3 regions of the Heyndrickxia sp. NPDC080065 genome follow, and region 1 is predicted to be linked to each of the others. Evidence: riboswitches for the same ligand, from Rfam matches in the RefSeq annotation. Region 1 holds a riboswitch; each other region holds the start of a gene.
What was found. Region 1 has a riboswitch for S-adenosylmethionine ahead of ACQKP0_RS01765 (SDR family NAD(P)-dependent oxidoreductase). Riboswitches for the same ligand answer to the same signal wherever they lie in the genome.
Positions count from the first base shown of each region.

Region 1 (4,603 bases):
GTCAAGGATGGAAATCTATCGATAGAAATAGTTCGTAATAACCGTAAAGATGAAATTGGGCAATTAAATAACACGTTGAATCAAACGAAAGATAATTTACAGCAAATGGTGAAAAAGATTGCCCATGTTTCAGAAACTATTTCAAATCAAAGTGAAGCATTGACGCAAAATACTGATGAAGTAGGAATAGGTGCAAAGCAAATTGCAACTACCATGCAGGAAATATCTAACGGAGTTGAACAACAAGCTAATTCTTCTACTACTTTACTGGAACAAATGAGCGATTTTTCTCAAACGATTATGAATGTAGCTGTTGAAGGAGAAAATGTAAAAGAAGAATCCTCTCAAATGTTAAAAATTACCGATGAAGGTAATGAAAATATGATGCGCTCCACTGAGCAAATGAAGGTGATTGATCAACAAATCAAACTTTCATTAGAAATGGTAAAAGGATTAGACAATAAAACGAATAAAATTACAGAATTAGTAAAAGTGATCAAAGAAATATCTGATCAAACGAATCTATTATCTTTAAATGCAGCAATCGAAGCTGCAAGAGCAGGAGAAGCAGGAAGAGGATTCGCTGTTGTTGCTGAAGAGGTTAGAAAATTAGCAGATCAAGTCAGTGCATCTATTACAAATATTACTTCTATTGTGCAAGATATCCAAAATGAATCGAATCAAGTAGTAAGTACTCTTGAAGACAGCTACCAAAAGGTAGTATATGGAACCGATCAAATGGATACAACTGGAGAGGTTTTTGCAAAAATAAAAAATACAATTGATTCAGTGAATCATAAAGTAGAAAACATGGTCAGCTCAATGTTTAATATTTTGGATGGTTCGAAAACCATTAATGAGTCGATAGACACGATTGCTGCGGTATCAGAAGAAACAGCCGCAGGAGTTGAACAAGTAACTGCTACGATTGAACAATCAAGTAGTGCAATGGACGAAGTGGCAAGCAGTGCAAAAATGTTAGAAGAACAAGTAACAAACTTAAACAGTGTCGTACAGAATTTTAAATACTAGGGATAGGGCAAAAGCTAGCAGAGTCATTTTCCCAGTTGTTTAATCAATAAAAAATGGAAAGGGACGGTTCGACCGTCCCTTTTAATCTACAAAGATTTCTTTCCATTCATCTTTTTTAGCAAGTAATTCACGAGCGAGCTCTTGTGCTCCTTCAAGGCTGTGACTAGCTGCCCACCCACATTGCACCTCATTGCAAGCAGGAACTTCCTTCGCATTTAACACATCCTGTAATGTTTTTTCTAATGCATCTAGAATTCCATCATAATCATCATGGTTAATGACTGCTAAATAGAAGCCAGTTTGACAGCCCATTGGACTTAAATCGACAACATGATCAAGATGATTCCGAACATTTTCTGCAAGTAAGTGCTCAAGGGAATGAAGTGCAGGCATTTCCATATGCTCTTTATTCGGTTGTTTTAATCGAATATCATACTTATGAATAACATCTCCTTGTTGACCGTGAGTAACACCAGCTAAACGGACATATGGTGCTTTTACTTTCGTATGATCGAGATTAAAGCTTTCTACATTCATTTTTTGTACCATTTGATTTTCACTCCTAAATAATGTTTTTTGAATTATACGGATTTAAAAAAATTCTTCTTCTATTAACATATCATAAAGATTTTTCTTTTAAAGAAGTATTTCGATTTACTATTTTTTCTTTGCTTTGAAGCTTTGGATAACCAATTAGTATAGCCACTATCCCGCAAATTCCCATTAATATCGGATAGAATGAATAAGGGATAATGCTAACAGGCGAAATGGAAGCTAGACCTGCTGCAGCTAGCAGTTGACCGCCATATGGAACGATTCCTTGCCAGCAGCTGGAGAACAGATCGAGTATACTTGCCGACTTTCTTAAATCAATTTCATATTCATCTGCGATATTTTTCGCTAAAGGGCCGGTAATGACAATTGAAATTGTATTATTAGCTGTTGCAATATCAGTTACACTAACTAAGCCGGCAATTCCAAATTCGGCACCTTTTTTGGATTTGATCTTACTAGTTACGAAGTTTAATAGAAAATCTATTCCACCATTATGTTTAATCAATTCAACCACCCCGCCAATCATAATGGCTACAATGGCAAGGTCCTCCATACTCATGACACCTTTGGCAATCGTTTGTAAAAAGCCGAGAAAATCATATGAGCCATAAATCATTCCAATTATGCCAGCAAAAATCGTTCCTCCGAGTAATACAATTAATACATTCACACCTAGGAGTGCCGCAATTAGGACACCGATATAAGGAAGAACTTTAATGATTTCATAAGGATGTTCCCCACCTATATTTGCATGATTTCCATGTGTAATGATTCCAAGAATAATAGCTGTTAGAATGGCTCCAGGGAGAACAATAAAGAAATTAACTTTGAATTTGTCCTTCATTTGTGTATTTTGTGTTCTTACTGCTGCAATGGTTGTATCTGATATCATTGACAAGTTATCCCCAAACATAGCGCCGCCAATAACAGTAGCCATTGCCAATGCCATAGGAATATCTGTTTGTCCTGCAATTCCTATTCCAATGGGAGCTAGTGCAACAACTGTTCCCATAGAAGTTCCCATAGAGGTGGAGATAAAGCAGGCGATGACGAATAGTCCAACCATTAATAAATTTGCCGGAAGTAAGGATAATCCAAGATTGACTGTCGATTCAACAGCACCCATTTCCTTCGCAACACCCGCAAAAGCTCCTGCCAGAATAAAAATTATACACATTAAGATAATATTCGAATGCCCAGCCCCTTTACAAAAGATCTCAATCTTTTTCGATAAAGTTTCTTTCCTATTCATTAAAAGAGCAATGGCACCAGCAATGATAACCGCAACACTTAGTGGCATTTTTGAAAAGTCTTTTGAAAGAAGCCCTGTACCGATAAAAAGCAGTACAAAGATAAGCAAGGGTAAAAGAGCAAGCGCACTTCCTTTTTTTTCTTTTTGATTAGTCATTTCTCTTCCCTCCATTTTTTGATCATTAGTGCATCGTCATTCCACCTGTTACATTAATCCCTTGTCCTGTCATATAATCAGAGTATTTCGATGCTAGGAAAACAACGACATGAGCGATATCTTGAGGAGTCGCTGTTCTTCCTAATGGCACTTGTGAAATATCCTCATCTTTAATGGCTTCCGCGTTTAATCCTCTTAACTCACCTCCTATAATTCTTTCATTTTTTTTCATATCTGTTTCAACTATTCCTGGACAAACAGCATTTACATTTATTTGGTCTTTTGCTAATTCGATTGCCATTACTTTTGTAAAACCTAATACTGCATGTTTAGACGCAACATAGCTTCCCATTAATCGATAGCCATTTTTTCCAGCCTGTGAGGAAATATTAATAATTTTTCCACCTTCACCTTGTTCTTTTAAGTAACGTGCAACAGCCTGGCTGCATAAGTAAACTCCTTTTGCATTTACATCCATTACACGATCCCAATCGCTTTCTTTAATATCAACAGCATAATCCATGGAAGAAATTCCGGCATTATTTACTAAAATGTCTAATCTTCCAAAGGTTTCGATAGCTGTTTGTATCATTTCATTGACCTGTTCACTTTTTGTTACATTTGCCTGGTGGTATAGCAATTGCTTAGTCGATTGTTCAGGGTCTACGTTTAAATCAACCGCCACTACTTTCGCTCCGCAGTCTAAAAGTGCATGGATAATTGCTTTTCCAATTCCTTGTGCCCCTCCTGTTACAATGGCTACTTTTCCAGTTAAGTCCATACAATACATAATGATTGCTCCTTCTTTGAAATGTATTATTCATATTGGAATAATCGGATTAAAATGTAGGATAATTTCGATTTTGCCCTCTATTTTGTACAAAGCGAAGAAGAAAGTTAAAAATGGGACTATCTTTTCTGTTAACGATGGAGAAAAAGAAAAGGCCACTCAAAATAGAGAGGCCTTGGATAAACAAGTTCGAGTCCTCTCTTATCTTTCAAAACAAATGTTTTGCAGGATTTAGCACCAAATCACGATGAACATGAAAGGTTGCCGAGCTTCATAGGGCCAGTCCCTCAGCTACTCTTTATAAGAGATACAATATGAAATTAAATTTACATCCTATTTATATAAATTACACAAAGGTTTAAAAAAAGTCAATTTTATTTTAGTATGGATTTTATTAATACTATCACTATGCAATCGTAAGCAGATGAAAAATTGATTAATTAGACTGGGTTAATACTAAGATGTCAATAAAATAATGCTAAAAAAATTTATTTTGGGAGTTGACAATAAACACCTTATCAATATATAATTCAAAACAATAAATATTCGTTAATATAAGATTCGGCTATGAAAGGAAACAAGTAATGTTTTATCTCCCTGTTATAGAGAGCTGATGGTGGTGAAAATCAGTACAAAGATAAGCATGAATTACAATCCTGGAGCTTCTTTTTCGTAATAAAGAGATGTCTTTATGAAGGGAAAGACGGTCATTCGATCGTTAACAAGGTCAAGAGGTGAACGATATTTGTTCACAACTAGGGTGGTACCGCGAAAATATTCGTCCCTACTGGAAAACCAGTAGGGACTTTTTGTTTATA
Region 1 covers NZ_JBNNWS010000001.1:387,658-392,260, reverse strand. The annotation lists gene ACQKP0_RS01780 (methyl-accepting chemotaxis protein) at 1-1,032, shown strand, start outside; gene ACQKP0_RS01775 (S-ribosylhomocysteine lyase) at 1,114-1,581, opposite strand; gene ACQKP0_RS01770 (Na+/H+ antiporter NhaC family protein) at 1,652-2,995, opposite strand; gene ACQKP0_RS01765 (SDR family NAD(P)-dependent oxidoreductase) at 3,021-3,785, opposite strand; SAM riboswitch class I at 3,984-4,092, opposite strand; T-box leader at 4,344-4,574, shown strand.

Region 2 (4,603 bases), on a different contig from region 1:
GGCTGCGCCACTCCAATAGCGTAAGCCAATTGGACTTCACATTTCTCTGCCAAGCCAGCAGCCACTATATTTTTCGCAACATATCGAGCCGCATATGCAGCAGAACGATCCACTTTTGTAGGATCTTTACCAGAGAATGCCCCTCCGCCATGGCGTGCATATCCTCCGTAAGTATCTACAATAATTTTGCGTCCTGTTAAACCAGCATCTCCTTGTGGTCCTCCAATAACAAAACGACCTGTTGGATTAATAAAATACTTTGTATTTTCATCGATTAATTCACTTGGAACAACTGGACCTATCACATATTCTTTCACATTACGTTGGATTTGTTCTAAGCTAATTTCAGGATGATGCTGTGTTGAAACAACAATCGTATCGATACGTACCGGACGATCATTCTCGTCATACTCAACCGTTACTTGTGTTTTTGCATCTGGACGTAAATATGGTAATATGTCCTCTTTACGTACTTCTGCAATTCGACGCGCTAATTTATGTGCTAATGAGATTGGTAACGGCATAAGTTCTTTCGTTTCATTACATGCAAATCCAAACATTAAACCTTGGTCACCTGCACCAATTGCCTCGATTTCTTCTTCAGACATTTGTCCTTCGCGCGCCTCTAATGCTTTATCAACACCCATAGCAATGTCTGCAGATTGTTCGTCAATTGATGTTAAAACTGCACATGTTTCTGCATCAAACCCGTATTTTGCACGTGTATAACCAATATTTTTTATCGTTCCTCGAACAATTTTTGGAATATCTACATAAGTGTTGGTTGTAATTTCACCAGCTACTAAAACAAGCCCTGTAGTAACAGATGTTTCACATGCAACCCGGGCATTTGGATCTTTTTCTAAGATCGCATCCAAAATTGCATCTGAAATTTGGTCACAGATTTTATCGGGATGTCCTTCTGTTACTGATTCAGATGTAAATAAACGACGTTTTTTTGTCATCTCTTTTCCTCCCATATTAAGAATCTCTACTATCTATTTTTACGCCTCACGGTACTCATTCCCATTATTATGAAATAAACCAAGGATTTTATCCTTTTCAAGATTTTTATTTGGCTGTTTAAGTTTTTAAAATGCCTTTTAGACAATTTATTTATTAAACAGTTTGCCCCTGCAGTTTTATATACTACAAAACGAATAAAAATCACATTCATAGGTTACGAAAGCGGATAATCTAACATAAAATAAACCCTTCCCCATCATACTATTATGAGAGGAAAGGTTTAGTTCGATTACCCGTGCCTTTCACTCTTATCGTTCAAGGATTAACCTTGCCTCTGGTTAGCACCGTTTCATTCTAGAGGTTAGATTTTTTTAAACTGGCAAAACCAGTTTTTTATTTCTAACTTCAAACCTCTAAATTCTAGAATGCCGGTTGCTGGGTTTCATAGGGCCTGTCCCTCCACCTACTCGGGATAAGAGTATCCGTTCAAGGTAAAATATTACGCAATTTGTTTTACCATGTCAATACTTTTTGTTATCATTAATATTCGTCATTTATTTCCTTTATATATATCTAAACTTAATAACCTTTATTCAAGATTGTTTTCGCAAAATGCAACGAATTTACCCTTAAATATGTCAAATTTAAGTTATTTAAAAAATATGCATGAATAGTATAGACTATTTAAGTAATTGTGTTATACTAATTAACATATAAATGATATTAAATTTTTTCTAAAAAGGAAGGTTAGTATAAATGAAATCAGTAGCTTATTCTAATACATTAGCTAATGTTTTAGAAGGAAATAATATTCTTGCTCAATTAGCAGTACCTCAACTTGTGGAAAAGGTATTACAAAGAGGAGAGGGAATTTTGACATCAACAGGTGCGATCTGTGCTGAAACTGGCAAATATACTGGCCGTTCTCCTAAAGATAAATACATTGTTGAAGAAGCTTCTACAAAAGACTATATCGATTGGGGCTCTGTTAATCAACCAATTTCTGAGGATTCATTCGAAAAATTATATACAAAAGTTGTTAATTATCTCAAAGAACAAAATGAAGTTTTTGTTTTTAAAGGATTTGCTGGTGCAGATAAAAAAAATCGATTACCGATCCAGGTAATTAATGAATATGCATGGCACAATTTGTTTGCACATCAATTATTCATTCGTCCAACTGAAGAAGAATTAGAGACACATCAAACAGAATTCACGATTCTTTCAGCACCAAATGTGAAAGCGGATCCAGCTACTGATGGGACAAATTCAGAAACATTTATAGTCGTTTCCTTTGAACGCAAAATCATCTTAATTGGTGGTACAGAATATGCAGGAGAAATGAAAAAGGGGATTTTCTCCATTATGAATTATCTTCTCCCTAAAAAAGACATTTTACCTATGCATTGTTCAGCAAATGTAGGTGCTGAGGGTGATGTAGCCCTATTCTTTGGATTGTCTGGAACTGGAAAAACTACATTATCAGCAGATCCAAACCGCAAATTAATTGGTGATGATGAGCATGGATGGTCTTCAAATGGAGTATTTAATATTGAAGGCGGCTGTTACGCAAAATGCATCGGTCTTTCACGTGAAAAGGAACCACAAATTTATGATGCGATTCGTTTTGGTTCCGTTTTAGAAAATGTAGTTGTAGATAATCAAACAAGGCAACCATTATATAATGATTCGACATTGACTGAAAATACTCGAGCAGCATACCCAATACAAGCAATTGATAATATTATTGAGCCAAGTATAGCTGGCCATCCACAAACCATCATCTTTTTAACAGCAGATGCTTTTGGCGTTTTACCTCCAATTAGCAAGCTAACAAAGGAACAGGCGATGTATCATTTTCTAAGTGGTTATACTTCAAAATTAGCTGGTACAGAACGTGGAATAACTTCACCGGAAGCCACTTTCTCAACATGCTTTGGTTCACCATTCTTACCATTACCAGCAACTGTATATGCAGAAATGCTTGGGAAAAAGATTGATGAGCACGGTGTCCAAGTGTTCCTAGTTAATACTGGCTGGACTGGCGGAGAATACGGTGTAGGAAATCGTATGAAATTAAGCTATACAAGAGCAATGGTTCAAGCAGCATTAGAAGGCGAACTGAATCATGTCGAAACTAAACAAGATGAAATTTTTGGTTTGCACATTCCACTGCACATACCTGGTGTACCTGATGAAGTTCTGATTCCAAATAAAACTTGGGAAAACCAACAAGCTTATACGGAAAAGGCAGAAGAGCTTGCAGCTAAGTTCAAAGCGAATTTCAAAAAGTTCCAAAACCTTCCACAAGAACTTAAAGAATTAGGCGGACCTTTAGTTAAATAAAAAGGCTATTGTTAAAAAAGAGGACTAAGATGTTTAATAAAAACATTCTTGTCCTCTTTTTCCTTATTTCTTCCTATCCAATCGGTAGCCATTTTAAAACGTCTTGAATCTTTTCATCCCAATAACTCCAATTATGATCCCCCGGACCAAAGTCTGTTGTTAATGAAAAGTTTGTTTCTTGGCATTTCTTCATAAAATTCATATTATAATCAAATAAAAAGTCTTCAGAACCACAGCATTGGAAAAGCTTTGGTTTTACTGTATGTGAATGATGTGCCTCAAGAAGTCCTATTAAATCATGGTATGATCCCTTTATGTCTTCATTACCAAAAATTAGATGCATCGTACGTCTCAAAGGATGCTTTTCATCTTGATCAATGTCTTCTTTCCATTTTACGATATCTAATGCACCAGATAGACTTGCCGCAGCTGAAAAGCTATCTGGGTAATGTAATGCCCATTTAAAAGCACCATAGCCCCCCATAGATAATCCAACAACAAAATTCTCTTCCCTTTTAGTTGATAAAGGAAAAAAACTTCTAGCAACTCTAGGCAGCTCCTCAGTAAGAAATGTCCAATATCGATTCCCGTATAACATATCTGTATAAAAGCTTCTATCAACTTTTGGAATAACTACAGCTATCCCTAAATCTTGCACATATCGTTCTATTGAAGTTTTTCGAAGCCAATTTGTACCATCATCACTAAGTCCATGTAAAAGAAATAGAGTGGGGTATCTTTTTCCATTATCAATCAATTCGTCCATTTTTGATTTATTTGGTTGCGGAAGAATGACATGCATTGTAGTATGTAAGTCTAAAATTTCAGAAAAAAAATCACATTGAATAAGAGCCATATTCATTCGTTCCTTTCTATTCTTTTTATGCTTTAAAATGAAAAAAGCAAGGTGAAGGTAAGTATCACCTTGCTTTTCACATTTAATGGTTGTTTTTGTAAAGATTGTTGCTTTATCGTAATAAGATAACCTTTCAATATAGCTCGATTTCGGGGCATCTATTCTAAATATAATTTATTATCTAATATTATTTAGTGGTTTTTATTAAGATTTTCTTTTCAAAAGCAACAAAGTTTTAGAAAAGTGCCTTTTTAATTAATCGAATTTAATGATATTAATTGATACAAAATTTTTGTTTTATTATTTTCCCATTCCAGTTTTTTGATGATGGCTGTTCCGCTTGTTTCACTTTCTATTGTCCTTCGTATATCGAGTGGAATATCCACTGGATAAAGACGATAATCATCTTTTTCTAAAACAAATAGATTTTCTTCC
Region 2 covers NZ_JBNNWS010000014.1:17,236-21,838, reverse strand. The annotation lists gene metK (methionine adenosyltransferase) at 1-965, opposite strand, end outside; SAM riboswitch class I at 1,272-1,445, opposite strand; gene pckA (phosphoenolpyruvate carboxykinase (ATP)) at 1,723-3,312, shown strand; gene ACQKP0_RS17230 (alpha/beta hydrolase) at 3,386-4,168, opposite strand; gene ACQKP0_RS17225 (DUF2584 domain-containing protein) at 4,420-4,603, opposite strand, start outside.
Region 2: linked by a shared signal. The riboswitch ahead of metK (methionine adenosyltransferase) and the one ahead of ACQKP0_RS01765 (SDR family NAD(P)-dependent oxidoreductase) in region 1 are both predicted to bind S-adenosylmethionine.

Region 3 (4,603 bases), on a different contig from region 1:
GTCGGTAATTGCTGGCGTAGCGCATTTATACCATTAAATAATTGAATCACTGCGTCTAAAGCATTGACCCCCTTTTCAGGTGAGCCTGATGCATGTGCGGCTCTGCCATAAAAATGAAAATCGAGAGGATCGACAGCAAGGAAAGGAGTTGTTAAGCTCGTTTTCCCAGCCGGATGAATGATAAGTGCAATATCGATACCAGCTAGTAACCCATGTTTAACGAAGCTGCCTTTTGCACTGCCATTTGGTCCTCCTTCTTCTGCAGGGGTACCAAATACCACTACTTCACCACCAGTTTCCTCTACTACCTCGGCTAAGGCAATACCTGCTGCCACACTGGTTGTACCAATAATATTATGACCACATGCATGACCTAAACCCGGTAATGCATCGTACTCCGCTAGAAGGGCAACTTTTGGACCATTTTTAGTAGAGGCCTTTCTCGCAACAAATCCAGTTTCATGACCAGCTACATTCCGGGTTACTTCGAAACCAGCATTTTCTAAGATTTCTGTTAAGGTCTTCGATGCAAAAAATTCTTGATTTCCGATTTCAGGATTTTCGTGAATCTTATGACTTGCTTCAATATAAAACTCCTTCGAATCCTCAATGCTCTTGATAATTACTTCTCTTAAGTTTTCCGTTTGCGTTGTCACCCTTGATCCTCTCCTTTTCTATTTTTATAACTATTCTTACATATTTACTTGGTTTTATTTGTTTTTAACCCTGCGAAAACAATCGATATGATTAATTAATAAAAGCTTGTAGATCTTTTATCGGTATATTTACAACGATTGATCCACCTTTTGTATCCTTTTTGATTGCATCCTCTACTTCTTTACTATGATAAATTTCTAGTATTTTCTTGTATGTTTCGTTGTCCTTTTCCTTTGTACGTGCCGCAATGATATTAATATAAGGTTTAACCGAATCGCTATTTGGATCTTCTAAGTAAATAGAATCCTTTGTAATATTGAAACCAGCTTGACCAGCTACCCCATTATTGATAACCGAAGCTGCAACATCTTTTAATACACGTGGGGTCTGCTGTGCGACAACTGGTGTAATTTTTAATTTCTTAGGATTATCTACGATTCCACTTGGATCACCAAATAGACCGAAATCATCTTTCAATTTGATTAAACCTGACGATTGTAGTAATAGTAATGCACGTGCCTGGTTAGATGGATCATTTGGGATAGCGATTTCCCCGCCATTTGGTATTTCTTCAGGCGATTTATATTTATCAGAAAAGATCCCCATTGGTGCAATTTGCGTTGTTCCAATCGGCGTAATATCCAATTTATGTTCTTTCTTAAATTGATTTAAGAACGCAATGTGTTGAAATGCATTTAAGTCAATATCTCCGTCAGCTAAAGCTTGGTTTGGAATAGTATAATCTGAAAACTCCTTTAATTTAATCGTAATTCCTTCTTTTTTCGCCTTTTCTTTAATAATATCCCACATTTGTCCGTCAGATCCTGTTACCCCGATAGTCACAACTTTGCTATCTTTTCCACCGGTTTCTTTGCCACAAGCTGCAAGAATAGAAATCAATAAAACCACAATAATACTAAATAAAAATGACTTTTTCATTCTCGTTTCCTCTTTTCCTATGATGTTTTATACTAATCTTCATAGATTATCTACGAAGGAAAATTCTCGCAAAATAGTTCCCAACAAACTGTGCAATTTGTACAAGAATAATTAATAATACAACCGTAACCACCATGACAGATGTATCAAAGCGCTGGTATCCGTAAGTCATTGCTAGATCACCAAGACCCCCTCCGCCTACTGTTCCTGCCATTGCTGAAAAGTCAATTAAACCAACTGTTATAAAGGTAATACCTAAAATTAATGGACCCATAGCTTCACGAATTAAGACGCCAAAGATGATTTGAAGCTTACTTGCTCCCATTGCCTTAGCCGCTTCAATAATCCCAGGATCAATTGATACGAGATTATTTTCTACTACCCTAGCAATTCCGAATGAAGCAGCAATGGTCATTGGAAAGATTGCAGCTCCTGTCCCAATCGTCGAACCCATCACTGCACGGGTAATCGGACTGATAGCTACTAGAAAAATAATAAAAGGAATCGGACGAATAATATTAATTAAAATATTTAATATCGTGAAAACTGGTTTATTCTCCAATATATTTCCTTTACGAGTGACAAATAAGAGTAAACCGATCACCGAACCAAGGATTGTGGCAAAAATAAGGGTAAAAATCACCATTGTCACTGTTTGTCCTGATGCCTGAACAACTCTTGGCCAAAATGTATTCCAATCAACCTGCATGATCGAAAACCTCCTTTACTTCAACATATTTCTGTAAATACCCAACAGCTTTGTTTACCTCATCATCTGCCCCCTGTAATTCGACAATTAAATTGCCAATTAATACTTCCTGAATATCACTTATATTGCCGTACAAAATATTGACATCTACCTCATAGCTTTTAGCAATAGTAGAAAGCAGAGGTTTACTCGTTTCTTCTCCTGTAAAAATCAAACGATATAGACGACTAGATTGATTCGATCGCAGCTTTTCAAATACATTAGGCGAAATTTTGTCATTTAAAACGGAGCTAATAAAATTCTGTGTCGTTTGTGTTTTTGGCTTTGTAAAAATATCAAATACAGTTCCTTCTTCAATCACTCTGCCATTCTCCATAACAGCGACACGGTCACAAATATTTCGAATAACCTGCATCTCATGAGTAATTAATAGAATGGTAACATTGTATTCTTCATTAACCTTTTTTAATAGATTTAAAATATCACCGGTTGTTTCAGGATCTAAAGCAGATGTTGCTTCGTCACAGATTAGAATATCCGGAGAAGTAGCAAGCGCTCTTGCGATGCCGACCCTTTGTTTTTGTCCACCGGATAGCTGCTCTGGATAATAATTTGCTTTGTCAGCTAGCCCGACAAATTGAAGAAGCTCTGTCACCCTGCGTTTTATTTCCTGCTTTGGAACCTTTGCTAGCTTTAACGGATAAGCAACATTTCCAAACACTGTTCGAGAATTGAATAGATTAAAGGTTTGGAAAATCATCCCGATTCTTTGCCTCATTTTTCGAAGATCCTTCTCTGATAAAGAAAGATTTACTTGATCATTTACAATCACTTTTCCCGATGTCGGCCTTTCTAGTAGATTCACGAGTCTAAGCAAAGTACTCTTTCCGGCACCACTAAAGCCGATGACTCCAAAGATTTCACCCTTTTCAATCGACAGGGAAACATCCTGCACAGCAGCTACATCTCTCCCTTTTGATTGAAAAACTTTGCTAACACCTTCAAATTTAATCATGCTGCTTGGCCCTCCTCTTTCTAAAACACAACTGTTTTCGTAAAGATTGTTGCTTTTCGTAAATAGCTCCAATTCTTAATCAAATTGACTTCGTGCTCTTTTCTTCATCCCATACTTTTTGTATAAGTGCAAAAACAACCGTAAAAATCCTACTAGATATTTACTGCGTAAAATCTCTGCCGATTTTTACTTCGCTACAAATAGCAACAAAGTATTAGAAAAGAGCTTAAAACACAAAAAACCCTTCTTCTTATCCGCACACAGATAAGAAGAAGGGTTCGTAATAACCATTCTACTTCTTATCTTTCGAATCAGATACTGTACCGATTCGCAGGAATTAGCACGGTATTTGCAAAATGCAAACCCGTTGCCGAGGCTTCAAAGGGCCAGTCCCTCCACCTCTCTGGATAAGTAATAGTCAATTTATTTAGTTTTTCGATTTAATATGTTCAATATTATTTCGAAATTAAAAATAAGTCAATACATTTTTTTATTTTTTATTTTGGCTCTTTTCGTATAAATTGTTGTTTTTAGACTATAAACTTAGTCCGTTGATTTCCGCTCCAGACACTTGCTTTCCGCGGGGAGGGATGGGAGCCTCCTCGGCGTTACCGCCTGCGGGGTCTCCCACTTCCCTCTTTTTCCCGCAGGAGTCAAGTGTCCTCCGCTACAATCAACTCAGATTGTTAATAAAATATCACTAAAAAAGCAACAACCTTTACGAAAACAGCCTTTATTTTTAACAATCTTGTATTTTTTGAAAGACCTGTAGGATATACGGTTTACTACGTATAGATAATTCTTCACCCATAGCTACAGATGATTTTATCAACATAATCATCAACATATACGTTATTTTAAAATAATTAATTTCTACCCCGATATCTTAAACTACCTAATTTTCACTATCGTCCCAATTGGTACTATTTTGGAAAGAGCAAGTACATCTTGGTTGTACATTCGGATACAACCATGTGAAACAATTTTGCCGATTGAGGCAGGATTATTTGTTCCGTGTATCCCATAATGCGGCCTTGAAAGTCCCATCCACATGACACCAAAAGGACCGCCGGGATTAGGCTGTTTGTTAATTATTCTATATGACCCTTTAGGTGTAGGTGTTAACATTTTCCCAACCCCTATCGGATAACTTCTAACAATTTTCCCATCCTTCAAAAGTGTTAATTGACGTTTAGATGTTGAAACACGAATCTCATAAGGCATAACAGGCACCTCCTGCAATATTTTATGAAAACAGAAGGTGATTGATCACTGATCATTTA
Region 3 covers NZ_JBNNWS010000002.1:160,239-164,841, forward strand. The annotation lists gene ACQKP0_RS02930 (M20 family metallopeptidase) at 1-656, opposite strand, end outside; gene ACQKP0_RS02935 (MetQ/NlpA family ABC transporter substrate-binding protein) at 748-1,596, opposite strand; gene ACQKP0_RS02940 (methionine ABC transporter permease) at 1,643-2,305, opposite strand; gene ACQKP0_RS02945 (methionine ABC transporter ATP-binding protein) at 2,295-3,320, opposite strand; SAM riboswitch class I at 3,617-3,734, opposite strand; gene ACQKP0_RS02950 (L,D-transpeptidase) at 4,212-4,544, opposite strand.
Region 3: linked by a shared signal. The riboswitch ahead of ACQKP0_RS02945 (methionine ABC transporter ATP-binding protein) and the one ahead of ACQKP0_RS01765 (SDR family NAD(P)-dependent oxidoreductase) in region 1 are both predicted to bind S-adenosylmethionine.